2 regions of the Geobacillus sp. FSL K6-3411 genome follow, and region 1 is predicted to be linked to the other one. Evidence: riboswitches for the same ligand, from Rfam matches in the RefSeq annotation. Region 1 holds a riboswitch; the other holds the start of a gene.
The links. Region 1 has a riboswitch for FMN ahead of NSQ22_RS09385 (ECF transporter S component). Riboswitches for the same ligand answer to the same signal wherever they lie in the genome.
Positions count from the first base shown of each region.

Region 2: another riboswitch for FMN. It lies ahead of ribD (bifunctional diaminohydroxyphosphoribosylaminopyrimidine deaminase/5-amino-6-(5-phosphoribosylamino)uracil reductase RibD); the one in region 1 lies ahead of NSQ22_RS09385 (ECF transporter S component).

Region 1 is NZ_CP150187.1:1,834,897-1,841,436, reverse strand. Features, by position in the region: gene pepT (peptidase T) at 1-391, opposite strand, end outside; gene NSQ22_RS09390 (threonine synthase) at 797-2,008, shown strand; FMN riboswitch at 2,155-2,286, shown strand; gene NSQ22_RS09385 (ECF transporter S component) at 2,439-3,023, shown strand; gene NSQ22_RS09380 (sulfite oxidase-like oxidoreductase) at 3,098-3,715, opposite strand; gene NSQ22_RS09375 (DUF6044 family protein) at 3,939-5,609, shown strand; gene NSQ22_RS09370 (DUF2238 domain-containing protein) at 5,654-6,286, opposite strand.
Region 2 is NZ_CP150187.1:2,382,864-2,389,403, forward strand. Features, by position in the region: gene NSQ22_RS12095 (bifunctional 3,4-dihydroxy-2-butanone-4-phosphate synthase/GTP cyclohydrolase II) at 1-995, opposite strand, end outside; gene ribE (riboflavin synthase) at 1,019-1,663, opposite strand; gene ribD (bifunctional diaminohydroxyphosphoribosylaminopyrimidine deaminase/5-amino-6-(5-phosphoribosylamino)uracil reductase RibD) at 1,663-2,763, opposite strand; FMN riboswitch at 2,985-3,117, opposite strand; gene NSQ22_RS12110 (hypothetical protein) at 3,166-3,294, opposite strand; gene NSQ22_RS12115 (peptidylprolyl isomerase) at 3,281-3,721, opposite strand; gene NSQ22_RS12120 (DUF1002 domain-containing protein) at 4,106-4,981, shown strand; gene lysA (diaminopimelate decarboxylase) at 5,007-6,326, opposite strand; gene NSQ22_RS12130 (hypothetical protein) at 6,315-6,530, shown strand.

The DNA of each region.
Region 1 (6,540 bases):
TGAGCGTATGTCCTTTGTAGTTGGCAAGCTCCGGGAAGTCTTTCGGCGATAGGATGATGTGCTGCTGTTCGTTTAACACGATGTCGCCACCGTCATATTGTTCAATGATCTGCGGGTTGACGTTTGTTCCGGTAAATTCCGGTGCCGTGTCGAGATGAGCCAAAAAGCCAATCGTTGGCACGTTTTTGTCCGTATTGGCCGGCAAGGTTGCCATCACATAGCCGTTTTCATCGACGGTCACTTCTTCCATGCCGATTGCTTTTAGCTCCTCGACTAACATTCTCGCTAGATCCCATTGCCCTTGGGTCGAAGGGCACGTGTTGCTTTCCGGATCGGATTGGGTGTCGACTTTGACGTATCGGGTGAAGCGTTCAATGAGTTCTTGTTTCATGAAGAGTCCCCCCTTGGTTATACACGAATTTGACAACGGATCAACCGCTCTGCCACCCATGAGGAAACGAAGGCGGTGTTTTCCATTCTATTCTATCACACGCAGTGTAAACGGTAAAAAAGAAGGAGCAGTTGTTTGCAAGAAAACTGGGAGCACGGGGAGAGGACATTCCTCGCCCATTGACGCATTTGACATAAAAAGCGGTTCGTGATCGGCACAGAATCATTTCTATCATTTTTGTAGTATTTGCGCATTTCCTACTATTATGCACAAAAGCAATGGGCTGCATACGCAAATGTGCAGTATAATGAAAAGGACGGGTGTGTCGTCAAGCCTCTACATAATAAGCTCACACCTGCTTAGCCGTCCAGTACAGACAAAGTAGACGGAAGGAGAGGACAACCGATGTCATTTAGTTACGCATCCCATCTCTACTGCTCGAAATGCGAACGTACATATGATGTCGATCACGTGCACCAGCTTTGCGAATGCGGTTCTCCACTTCTAGTCGCCTATGATTTGGAAGCGATGCGCCAAGAAGTGGCACGGGAAGCGCTCAAGGAACGTGAACCGAGCTTATGGCGGTATCATGAGCTATTGCCGGTGAAACATCCCAAACATATCGTCTCTTTAGGTGAAGGGATGACCCCGCTTGTACGAATGGCGCGCCTTGGCCGGAACATCGGGATTGATTCACTTTATATGAAAGACGAAGGGGTCATTCCAACGGGGACGTTTAAAGCTCGCGGGGCGGCGGTCGGCGTTTCCAAAGCGAAAGAATTGGGGGTCGAACAGCTTGCTATGCCGACAAACGGCAACGCAGGGGCGGCGTGGTCGCTTTATGCTTCTCGAGCCGGCATTCGTGCGACGGTGGTTATGCCGGTGGATGCACCGGAGTTGACGCGCAAGGAATGTGCCATCGCAGGGGCGGAATTGTATTTAGTCAACGGCTTGATCAGCGATGCTGGACAAATCGTGGCGAAAGCGATCCGTGAATACGGTTGGTACGATGCTTCTACATTGAAAGAACCGTATCGGATTGAAGGAAAGAAAACGATGGGACTTGAGATTGCCGAGCAGCTCTCTTGGCAGCTTCCGGATGTCATCTTGTATCCGACCGGGGGCGGCGTTGGGCTCATCGGCATTTACAAGGCAATCAAAGAACTGCAGGCGCTTGGTTGGGTAAGCGGCAAGATGCCGCGGCTTGTCGCTGTGCAAGCCGAGCATTGCGCACCGATTGTGAAGGCATGGAACGAGAAAAAGCATGAGTCGGAATTTTGGCCGAACTCTCATACGGTGGCGTTTGGCATTAACGTGCCAAAAGCGCTTGGCGACTTTCTTGTGCTTGAGGCGGTGTATGAGACGGATGGCTGTGCGATTGCTATCGACGATGAGGCGATTTTGGCACAACAGCAGATGGTGGCAAAAGCGGAAGGGGCGTTCATTTGCCCGGAAGGAGCGGCGGCGTTTGCGGCGGCTCGCCAGCTGCGCGAAAGCGGTTGGATTCGTGACGGGGAGACCGTCGTTGTGCTAAATACTGGAACCGGATTGAAATACGCTGATATGGTCAATGTCAATCCGCCGGTACTCGAGCTGGGGGAGGAGCTGATTAGATAAAGTTGACAACTAGTCGCGGCAAGTCGACTGTGCGGGAAACGAAAGCACAGCATGTTCGGTCAACTTGTCATCAAGCTGTTAATCGTAGACAAAATGATATGAAAATTGTATACTAAATTTATCATTATCAATAATAAAAGAATATGATTCATCTTCGGGGCAGGGTGAAATTCCCGACCGGCGGTGATGGGGTGGATGCCCCTCAGCCCGCGAGCCGCAAGGCAGGATCCGGTGCGAGTCCGGAGCCGACAGTATAGTCTGGATGGGAGAAGATGAAGGTTTGCCGGCGTTTGGCGCCATGCGCCTGACGCTTAGTTGAGTTCGCCCTTTTTCTCCCTTAAGCCCTTGGGTTTAAGGGGTTTTTTATTGGCGTTCGCTCGGCAGCCTTCTTCTTGTGAGGATGGATCACGAGAAGGAGAGGAGAACAAGCATGAAATCATTCAACATCCGCACCTTTGTGGCTGTCAGTGTCTTTAGTGCTGGTGCGTACTTGCTCATGATGCTCAACTTTCCGCTTCCGCCATTTCCTAACTTTTTGCTTGTAGATTTTAGCGACATCCCGGCGCTTGTCGCCGCGCTTTTGTACGGCCCGCTTGCCGGCGTGTTTGTTGAGCTGTTGAAAAACGTGCTGAACTATTTTCTTGTCGGCAGCGCCACTGGCGTTCCAATCGGACAGATCGCCAACTTCACTGCCGGGGTGGCGTTTATTTTGCCAGTTTCCTATATTTATCGCAGAGCTGCATCAAAAAAAGGCATGCTACTTGGACTGGCGGCGGGAACAGCGACAATGGCTCTCGTCATGAGCGTGCTCAACTACTATGTCTTTTTGCCGGCATATACGCTCTTCCTTGGCGCTCCGGCGATGAGTGCGCCGGAAACAAAAGCGTTGGTCATTTCCGCTATTTTGCCGTTTAACGCGGCAAAAGGGGTGCTCATGGCTGTTGTGTTTATGCTTCTCTTTTTGCGCCTTCGCCCATGGCTGCAAAAACAAGCTGTCGCTCGCCGAGCGGCATAGCCAAACAAAAAAACGAGGGTTTCTGCTTCAAACCCTCGTTTTTTTGTTTCTACTGCTGGTTTCATCAGATTTCCTCACCAAAATCGAAACCTTGATATCGATTCGGCGAATCGCTCTTCTTTAAATGGATTTGCGGTCATTGAATAGCCGCGCTCTTCCCAATAGCCTGGCTCGTCCTCTTTCATAAAGCGGATGCCGGACGCCCATTTTGCGCCTTTCCATAAGTAAAACGTGGCTGGTGGAATGAAACGGAGCGGGTAGCCGTGCTTCGGCGAAATGTCTTGCCAATCGTGGTGTTTGTCTTTCCACCGATAGACAAACAGCGCATCGTCACCCATCAACGCTTCAAGTGGCAAGTTCGCGGAATAGCCGAACCGGTCGCCGTTTAAGTAGCCGTAAATTTTTACGTACTTCACACCCGGTTCTAGTTCAACGAAGCGCAAAAACTCGCGAAAGGCGATGCCTTCAAACGTCGTATCAAATTTCGACCATGTCGTGACACAATGCATGTCGACGGTGGAAATTGTTTTCGGCAGCGCCATCACTTCTTGATAGGAGAAGGACACCTCCTTTTTGACCTCGCCGAACAGTCGAAAATTCCATGTCGTCTCATCAAATTCGTACACGTCCCCTTCATGTAAAATCGGCCATTTTTCCGTCTCGAACTGGCCGGGAGGGAGTTGTTTTGCCATCATACGCACTCCTTTGGAAATAGAATGTTTTCTTGCATTTAATGATACGAAAGGAAAGGGAGAGGATGCAACGAGAGAAGGGAAAAAACGAAACGCGAAACAACATCGTCATCTTATCGCACGCTCTTTCATTCGCCCGCAAGAATAATTTTTTCCTTTCATGCACATCGTATCCAATAGGGCTTTTATGACCAAACCCAGAGGAGTCAGGAGCGTGATGCCGATGGATGAACAAAGAGAACGACGGTTTTTGCTTTTAGCGCTTGGCGTCATCGCCCTTTATGTGTCCCCGCTGTTTATCCTTGGTGAGAATGCGCATATTCGTGTCCACGATAATTTGGATTCCAACATCGCCTGGTATAAAGTGCTTGCTGAAAGCGGGCAAATCACCGGACCGCTTGATGCGAAAATTCCGCAAATCGCTAATGGTGAATTATCGAGAAACGCGCTCGGATCCGAGTTGACCGGCATCGTCTGGCTGCATGCCTTTTTTCCGACGATGATCGCTTATGCACTTAGCCAAACGATCACAAGAGTTGTGGCGTTTGTCGGCATGTATTTGCTTTTGAAAACCCATATTTTGCCCGAGCGGCGCTGGATGGCTGTCCGCATTGGGGTGGCGCTGGCGTTTTCCCTCACGCTTTTTTGGCCGTCAGGGATGTTAAGCACGCTAGGCATGCCGCTTGCGCTCTGGGCGTTTTTGAACATTCGAAAGGGGGAGCGGTCTTGGAAAAATTACGCGGTGTTGACGCTTCTCCCGCTTTATTCAAGTTTTGTACTTGGTTTCTTTTTCTTTCTTGCCGCCATGGGCGCTCTTTGGCTTTTGGATGTACTGCGCGGAAAGGGATGGAACATCCGCTTTTTCGCTTCAATTGCCTATATGACGCTGCTTTATTTGCTTGTCGAGTACCGGCTTGTTTATTCGTTTTTATGGGAAGATGAACCGACGAGCCGGGATGAGTATTTCCATGCACGCTTGACGTTTTGGAATTGTGTCCGTTTAACATGGAAAAACTTTATTCTCGGCCATCACCACGTCATGACTGAGCATACGTTTTTCATTTTGCCGGTCTGGTTCATCGCTTTGTTCATTGTTTTCGCCAAAAAACGATGGAAAGAGGAACAGCTGTTTCTTTTCTTGTTCGGTCTTAACTTTGCGCTGTCGGCATGGTACGCCTTTTGGTTTTATAAAGGGTGGCTGCCGCTGACCGAGCGGTTTCATTTTTTGGATACGTTTAATTTCGCCCGTTTTCATTTTTTGCGTCCGCTCATCATCTATGTGCAATTTGCGCTGGCGTTGAAAATCGTGTGGCAATACAGCGGAAAGGGGAAAACGTGGGCGAAACGGTTGTTAGCGGCGCAAATGATTCTCGTGTTTTTCATTAACGAGGAAATCGTCTTCCGTTATGAACCGACGGTGAAACAATTTTATGCGGAAGAACAGTTTCAACAAATCAAACAATACATCGGGCTTCCTGTGTCCGATTACCGCGTCGTAAGCATCGGCATTCATCCGGCTATTGCTCAATACAACGGGTTTTACACGCTCGATACGTACAACAACTTTTACCCGTTGTCATACAAATACGAGTTCCGTAAAATCATTGAACGTGAACTGGCCAAAAGCAAGACGATCCGTACGTATTTTGACGAATGGGGCGGGCGTTGCTACATCTTTACGGCGGAGCTTGGCAAACGGTATATGTTTACGAAACAGTCGAAAAAGCGGCTGAAGAATTTGCAGCTGAATACAGAACAGTTGAAAAAAATGGGCGGCCGCTATATTTTCTCGGCCGTTCCGATCGATAATGCAGCTGAGAACAGGCTGACGCTTGAGCGTGTGTTTACTTCCGACGAATCAGCATGGACGATTTACTTGTATAAGGTGAATTGAAAACAGCGGCTTTTCCTGAAGGCAAAAGCCGCTGTTTTATGAGCTTAGCTGCGGTGATGATCCAATCGCGCAAGCTGCCTGTCATGCCACTTTGAGAGCAGCCATAGGGCAATCATTGTCCCGATGAGTGTACATAACATATCCCATTGTGTATCCCAAATATTTCCTTGCATCCCCAAAAAGTCCTTTGATGCCTTTCCACCTTTAAAGATGATCGAGACGAGCCATTCGATGATCTCATACAGGGCAGCGATAGCGAGCGACATGCCCGTGACGATGATGAAAAGCCACGCGCCGCGCGGCAACGGCGTTTTCCGCAGGAGGAGCTCTCTGAGAACGATAGCGAACATCCCTTTGAGGAAATGGCCAAATCGGTCGTAATGGTTGCGTTCCAAATGAAATACATCTTTGATCCAGTTAAAAAAGGGAACTTTGGAATAAATATAATGACCGCCAATAAACATGATGATCACCAATATAGCAATGATGACATATGACATCGTGGTCAACCGAAAGCGTCGGTATAGGGCGATTACAATCACAAGCCCAATCAGCGCCGGGGTGACCTCGAGCGCCCACACTGCATAGCTAGTCGGACGAATGGCCGACCAAACGAACACAGCGGCAACGACCAGCAACAACAGCCCATGAACGCGGGGTTGTTTTGCCTGTTCCACTTGTTTTCCTCCTTGGCAGAGCAAGATGAGTCTACTGTCATTATTCGGAAAATCGCCGATTTTATACGAAGCATTTTCACACGAAGAAGAACTACACCAATTTTGTACTGAAAAAATGAAAGAAAGAAGGGAGAAACCATTCACATCCACCGGTTTCGCGAGATATGGTTAGCTGACGATGAATACAGAGTCAACGATGATGAGCTCAGAAAAAATATGGAAGAATATAGGCGGGCGAAACAACGTTTTTTCGA
Region 2 (6,540 bases), 550 kb from region 1:
CCATAGTCGCGCAAATCGGCCGGAAAGCCGAGTTTTTCGTTCGCCTCAACGGTATCATACCCTTGCTCCTGCAGCTTGTAGGCGCGCAGTTTGTTCATGAGACCAATGCCGCGCCCTTCTTGGCGCATGTAAAGCAGCACCCCGTTTCCTTCCGCTTCAATTTGCCGCAACGCCGCATGCAACTGCGGACCGCAATCACACCGGTACGAACCGAACACATCACCGGTTAAACATTCGGAATGGACGCGCACGAGTATCGCTTTGCCCGGAACGATCTCACCTTTCACAAGCGCGACATGCTCTTTTCCGTCAAGAATGTTCGTATAGCCGATAGCACGAAACTCACCGAACTCAGTCGGCAGCGAAATTTCCACTTCGCGTTTCACGAGTTTTTCTCTTTGACTTCGGTACGCGATTAAATCTTTAATCGTAATCATTTTTAGTCCGAACTGATCGGCAATGTGCCGTAAATCAGGAACACGCGCCATCGTCCCGTCTTCTTTAATAATCTCACAGATGACGCCAGCCGGCTTCGCCCCGCATAAGCGGGCCAAATCGACTGCCGCCTCCGTATGGCCAGCACGTCGCAAGACACCGCCTTTTTTAGCAATCAATGGAAAAATATGCCCTGGCCGTTTGAAATCGCTCGCTTTTACGTTCGGATCAAGCAGCGCCTGAATGGTCGCTGCTCGCTCGTAAGCACTGATTCCCGTCGTCGTTGTTTTGTAGTCGACGCTTACCGTAAACGCCGTGCCATGCGCATCGGTGTTATGGGCGACCATCGGCTCAAGCTCGAGACGCGCCGCCAATTCTTCTGTAATCGGGACGCAGACGAGCCCGCGGCCATGCGTAATCATAAAATTAATGACATCCGGTGTCGCTTTTTCAGCCAGCGCGACAAAATCCCCCTCATTTTCCCGGTCTTCGTCATCGCAAACGATGATCACTTCTCCGTTTTTCAGTGCGGCCAACGCCGCTTCAATCGTATCAAACATGGCCACTTGCCCCCTTTTCTCGCTTATTTATAGCCGTGTTGCTCCAAAAATTCCATTGTCAATCCCGAAGGCGTCGTTTCCTTTCCTGCGAGAAAGGCAGCGACGTATTTGCCGATCATATCACATTCAATATTGACAAAGTCGCCAGGCCGTTTTTCGCCTAAAATCGTCGCCGCCCGCGTATGCGGGATGAGCGAAACGGTGAACGTGCGCTCGCTCAAGCCGAAAATCGTCAAGCTTGTCCCATCGACGGCTACCGACCCTTTCTCAATCATATACGAACGCAGCGGGGCCGGCACTTCGATTTCATAATAGACAGCGTTCGCTTTCGGCCATTGCCGGACAATGCGTCCGACGCCATCGACGTGTCCGGTAACGAAATGCCCGCCAAACCGCCCGCCAGCCGCCATCGCTCGCTCCAAGTTCACCTTTGTCCCCGGCTTGAGTGTACGCAACGCTGTTGCCTTCACTGTTTCCGGCATGACATCGACCGTAAACTGCCGATCCGTAAATGAAGTAACGGTCAAGCAGACACCGTTAACGGCGATGCTATCACCGAGCTGGACGTCTTCAAGCACCCGCTTGGCGCCAATCGTCATCACAATGGCGCTGCCTGTTTGCCTCATTTGTTCAACCGTGCCGATCTCTTCAATAATACCGGTGAACATCACGACTCCTCCTTCTTGATCGGTTTAGCGACGATCTTGATATCCGGACCGATTTTCTCAATCTGCCGGATGTCAAGCTCCATCGCTTCAGCGAGACGCGAGAAACCGAGACCGCCGACCGGCGTCGGCGCTTCGCGGCCGCCGATTAGTTTCGGAGCCATATAGGCAACGACTTCATTGACCATCCCGGAGCGAAGGAAGCTGTCATGAATTCGCGAGCCTCCCTCAACAAACAATGACGTGATACGCTGCTCACCAAGCAGGCGGAGCACCTCGCGCACATCAATGTGTGCGCTTGTCATCGGCACGATGCGCACCCCAAGGCGCTCATACATCTTCGCTTTTTCCCGGCTGACACCGCTGCCAGTGATGATCCACGTTTCTGCTTCCTTGTCGACGACAACATGGGCGTCGAGCGGTGTATGCAAGTTGGTATCCAAAATGACCCGAAGGGGGTTTTTCCGCTGTTGCCCAATGCGGACCGTCAGCTTCGGGTTATCCGCCATCACGGTGTTAACGCCAACTAAAATAGCGTCATGTTGCGCACGGAGACGATGAACATCCTCACGCGCTGCACTGGATGTGATCCATTTGCTCTCCCCTGTCGCCGTGGCGATTTTGCCGTCGAGGCTGCACGCATATTTGATCGTTACAAACGGCGTTTTCGTCGCAATATAATGGAAAAACATGCGGTTTAACTCATCCGCTTCTTCTTTTAATATTCCAACCTCCACGTCAATGCCCGCCCGACGCAGCTTATTAATTCCTTTCCCAGCAACAAGCGGATTCGGATCGGTCGTCGCAACGACGACACGGCGGACGCCGGCTTCAATGAGCAAATCAGCGCATGGTGGCGTTTTGCCATAATGGCTGCATGGCTCAAGCGTCACATATACCGTTGCCCCGCGCGCCTTTTCACCGGCCATGCGGATCGCATGCACCTCGGCGTGCGGCTCTCCTGCTTTTAAGTGGGCGCCAATTCCGACAATCGTACCGTCGTTGACGACGACGGCACCGACAGCAGGATTGGGGGACGTTTGCCCAACTCCGGCCTTGGCTACATCAAGCGCTAACCGCATGTAATGTTCATCATTGTACACGGTATCCACCTTTTTCCTACAAAATAAAAACCCCGGAAATATTCCGGGGCTCTAAGACGTGAGAGAATGGGTCAGGATGCGCATAACGACAAACAAGAACACTTGTTCGCTAAACAAGGTTATTCCTGTCGTGCGAAACCGAAAACCGTCGCCATACCGAGACGGACGACAGACGCCGCCCGCGCTGATACAGCCCGGCTCAAAACAGTCATGCGCACATCTTCATCCTTCTCCCATCCAGACTATACTGTCGGCTCCGGAATCGCACCGGATCGTGCCTATACGGCTCGCGGGCTGAGAGGCTTCGGCCTCATCACCGCCGGTCGGGAATTTCACCCTGCCCCGAAGGATGTACAGCTATATCATGATATTCCATTATACCACATTGACGGCTTTACATCATCACTTGGCGATCCAAAGCCAATACACGGCTCCCCATATGAAACTAGCCGCCAACAAGATGAAAAACAAAAGCCAATTCGTTCGGCTTGTCCGTTCTCCATCTTCCGTCCGCTGCTTACGGTTCGTCAACCACTTTCACTTCCTTCATCACATCACCGTTTTTCATCGCTTTGACGACATCCATTCCGGACGTGACTTGTCCGAAGACGGTGTGCACCCCGTCTAGATGCGGCTGCGGTTCATGGACGATGAAAAACTGGCAGCTGCCAGTATCGCGGCCGCGGTGCGCCATCGAAATCGCTCCGGTGACATGCCGGTGCGGATTATTGTCTGTCTCGCATGGGATTGTGTAACCAGCATCGCCCGTTCCATTGCCGCGCGGACAACCGCCTTGGCTGACAAAACCAGGGATGACACGGTGAAACGTCAGTCCATTATAAAACCCTTCGTTCGCTAATTTTTCAAAGTTGGCCACCGTCACCGGCGCCTCATTTGGAAACAGTTCAAATTCAATCTTTCCGCCATTTTCCATCAAAATATAGCCTTTTTTCGCCATCGCGCTTCCCCTCCTTTTTCACGCATAAACTGTCTTTATCATACCATGATTGACCAACAGAAAGAAAGCCAAAATGCCTTTTCATCCAAATGTTCCATGTTTTAAACATCATATATTGATATGAAATACCAATGGGCACGCCAGCAATGATCGGCGAAGTGAAACGGTAGAAAGGGGATGATCGTCTTTATTTATGATCATACTAAAATAGCTTTCGGCTCTTGAAATATCCACTACCTCGCTGTTTGCCATTTGCTTGGCCTCTCAACCGATGTATTTCTCGATCGCAATGAGCAGCGGAAGGCAGAACGCCGTTTCGATAGAAAAACAGGAGAGCGTACGGTATAATGATAGTGCATTTTTTATGAACAGGAGGCGAACTGCGTGAAACGAACGATCGCTTCATCGCTGCTAGCAGTCATGCTGCTGGCGTTTCCGGCCATGGTGGCGGCCGATGCTGCACCGGGCGACGTCATTGTAACACTCGGGGAAAACTTAACAAACGAACAAAAACAAAAAGTGCTCGAGGAAATGAAAGCGCCGGACGGAGCTCAGACGGTTACCGTCTCAAACGCTGAAGAGCATAAATATTTGGGTGGGCTCATCCCAAAAGCGCAAATTGGTACGCGCGCCATCTCATCGTCAATGATTACGATCGGCGAACCGGGATCCGGACTGAATGTTGAGACGCATAACATCACATGGGTGACGAAAGAAATGTACACGAACGCCTTAATTACCGCTGGAGTGAAAGATGCCGACATTTATGTCACCGCTCCGTTTCCGGTTTCCGGCACCGCCGCGCTGACCGGATTGATGAAGGCATATGAAATTTCATCTGACCAATCCATCCCGGACGATGTGAAAAAAGTAGCGAACGAAGAAATGGTGCAAACAGCGAAACTTGCTGACTCGATCGGTGCGGATAAGGCGGTCGCCTTGGTGGCAAAAGTCAAAGAAGAAATTGCCAACAATCCGCCGAAAACGGACGCCGATTTGCGCGCCTTGATTGAACGAATCGCCAACGACCTTGGCATTACGCTGAGCGAAGACGAAATCAATAGTCTCATTTCCCTCTTCCATAAAATGCAAAATGCGAATATTAACTGGGATCAAGTGAACGACCAACTCAGCAAAGCAAAAGAACGATTATCAGCCTTTTTGCAGTCAGAAGAAGGAAAAACGTTTATCCAAAACATTATCGACATCTTGAAAGAGATTTGGAATGCCATCAAGTCGGCACTCTCCTCGAATCAATAAAAAAACCCGCTTTATGCGGGCTTTTTTATTTTCTCACCTTCGTCTTAAACGGCAAATCATGCTGGATTAAATCTTCATATGTTTCGCGTTTGACAACGAGCTGAGCGTCGCCGTTTTCAACGAAAACGATCGCCGGACGCGGCAGGCGGTTGTAATTGTTCGCCATTGAATAACCGTAAGCGCCGGTGCAAAAAACAGCCAAATAATCGCCCGGCTTCGTCTCGGGCAGCGCAAGATCCCAAATGAGCATATCGCCCGACTCGCAGCATTTCCCAGCGATCGATACGGTTTCTGTTCGCTCACCTAGCACCCGATTGGCAAGCACTGCTTCATATTTTGCCCCGTACAACGCCGGACGGATGTTGTCGCTCATGCCACCATCAACCGCGAGATACGTACGAATGTTTGGCACGTCTTTGCGCGAACCGATCGTATAAATCGTCGTCCCCGCGTCACCAACGAGCGAACGCCCCGGCTCGATCCAAATTTCCGGCAACGGAAGCTGACACGCTTTAGCCTGCTTTTTCACTTCTTCAACAATGCAATCGACGTATGCGGACACCGGAATCGGATCGTCTTCCTCTGTATAGCGGATGCCAAAGCCTCCGCCAAGATTGATGACTGAAGGGATAAATCCATATGCCTTGTTCCATTCCGCCATCTTTGTAAATACTTTTTGTGCGGCAAGCACAAAGCCGGTCGTTTCAAAAATTTGCGAACCGATATGGCAATGAACGCCAAGCAACTGAAACGCCGACGATGCCATAACACGGCGAAACGCCTCATCTGCTTGGCCGTTGTTTAAGTCAAAGCCAAACTTGGAGTCTTCCTGTCCCGTTAAAATATAATCGTGCGTATGCGCCTCGACGCCCGGTGTGACGCGAAGCAACACCGGAACCACTCGACCGGAAGCGGCCGCCAGTTGTTCAATCAACTCCAGTTCGTAAAAGTTGTCGGCAACAATGCAGCCGATGCCATGTTCGAGCGCCATCGCCAGCTCATCCCGACTTTTGTTGTTGCCGTGAAAATGGATGCGCTCTGGCGGAAATCCAGCAGCAATCGCCGTATACAGTTCCCCGCCCGACACGACGTCAAGCGACAGCCCTTCCTCAGCGGCGAGCTGCACCATGGCAATCGAGGAAAACGCCTTGCTGGCGTAAGCTACTTGCGCCCTCACACCTTGAAGATGGAATGCTTCCTTAAACGCGCGCGCCCGCGCGCGAATCAACGCAACATCATAAATATAAAGCGGCGTTCCGTACATCTTCGCCAACTCGACCGTATCAACGCCGCCGATTTCCAAATGCCCTTTTTCGTTGACGCGGCTCGTCCCATGAAAAAACATGAAAATCCCTCATTCCTCATCAAAATGGCGCAGAAAAAGCAAAAAGACAGTTCGCAACCGGTAACTGCCTTAAAAAACAAAGCCGCAGAGCGAACGGCTCTGCCGCGCAACAGGCTGTCATACAGCCATGCATCCGGGCGCGCCCAAACGGAGCGGACGACCCGCCAATCCTGCACTTTCAACGGTTTGAAGTATCAAGTATAACTTATCACAA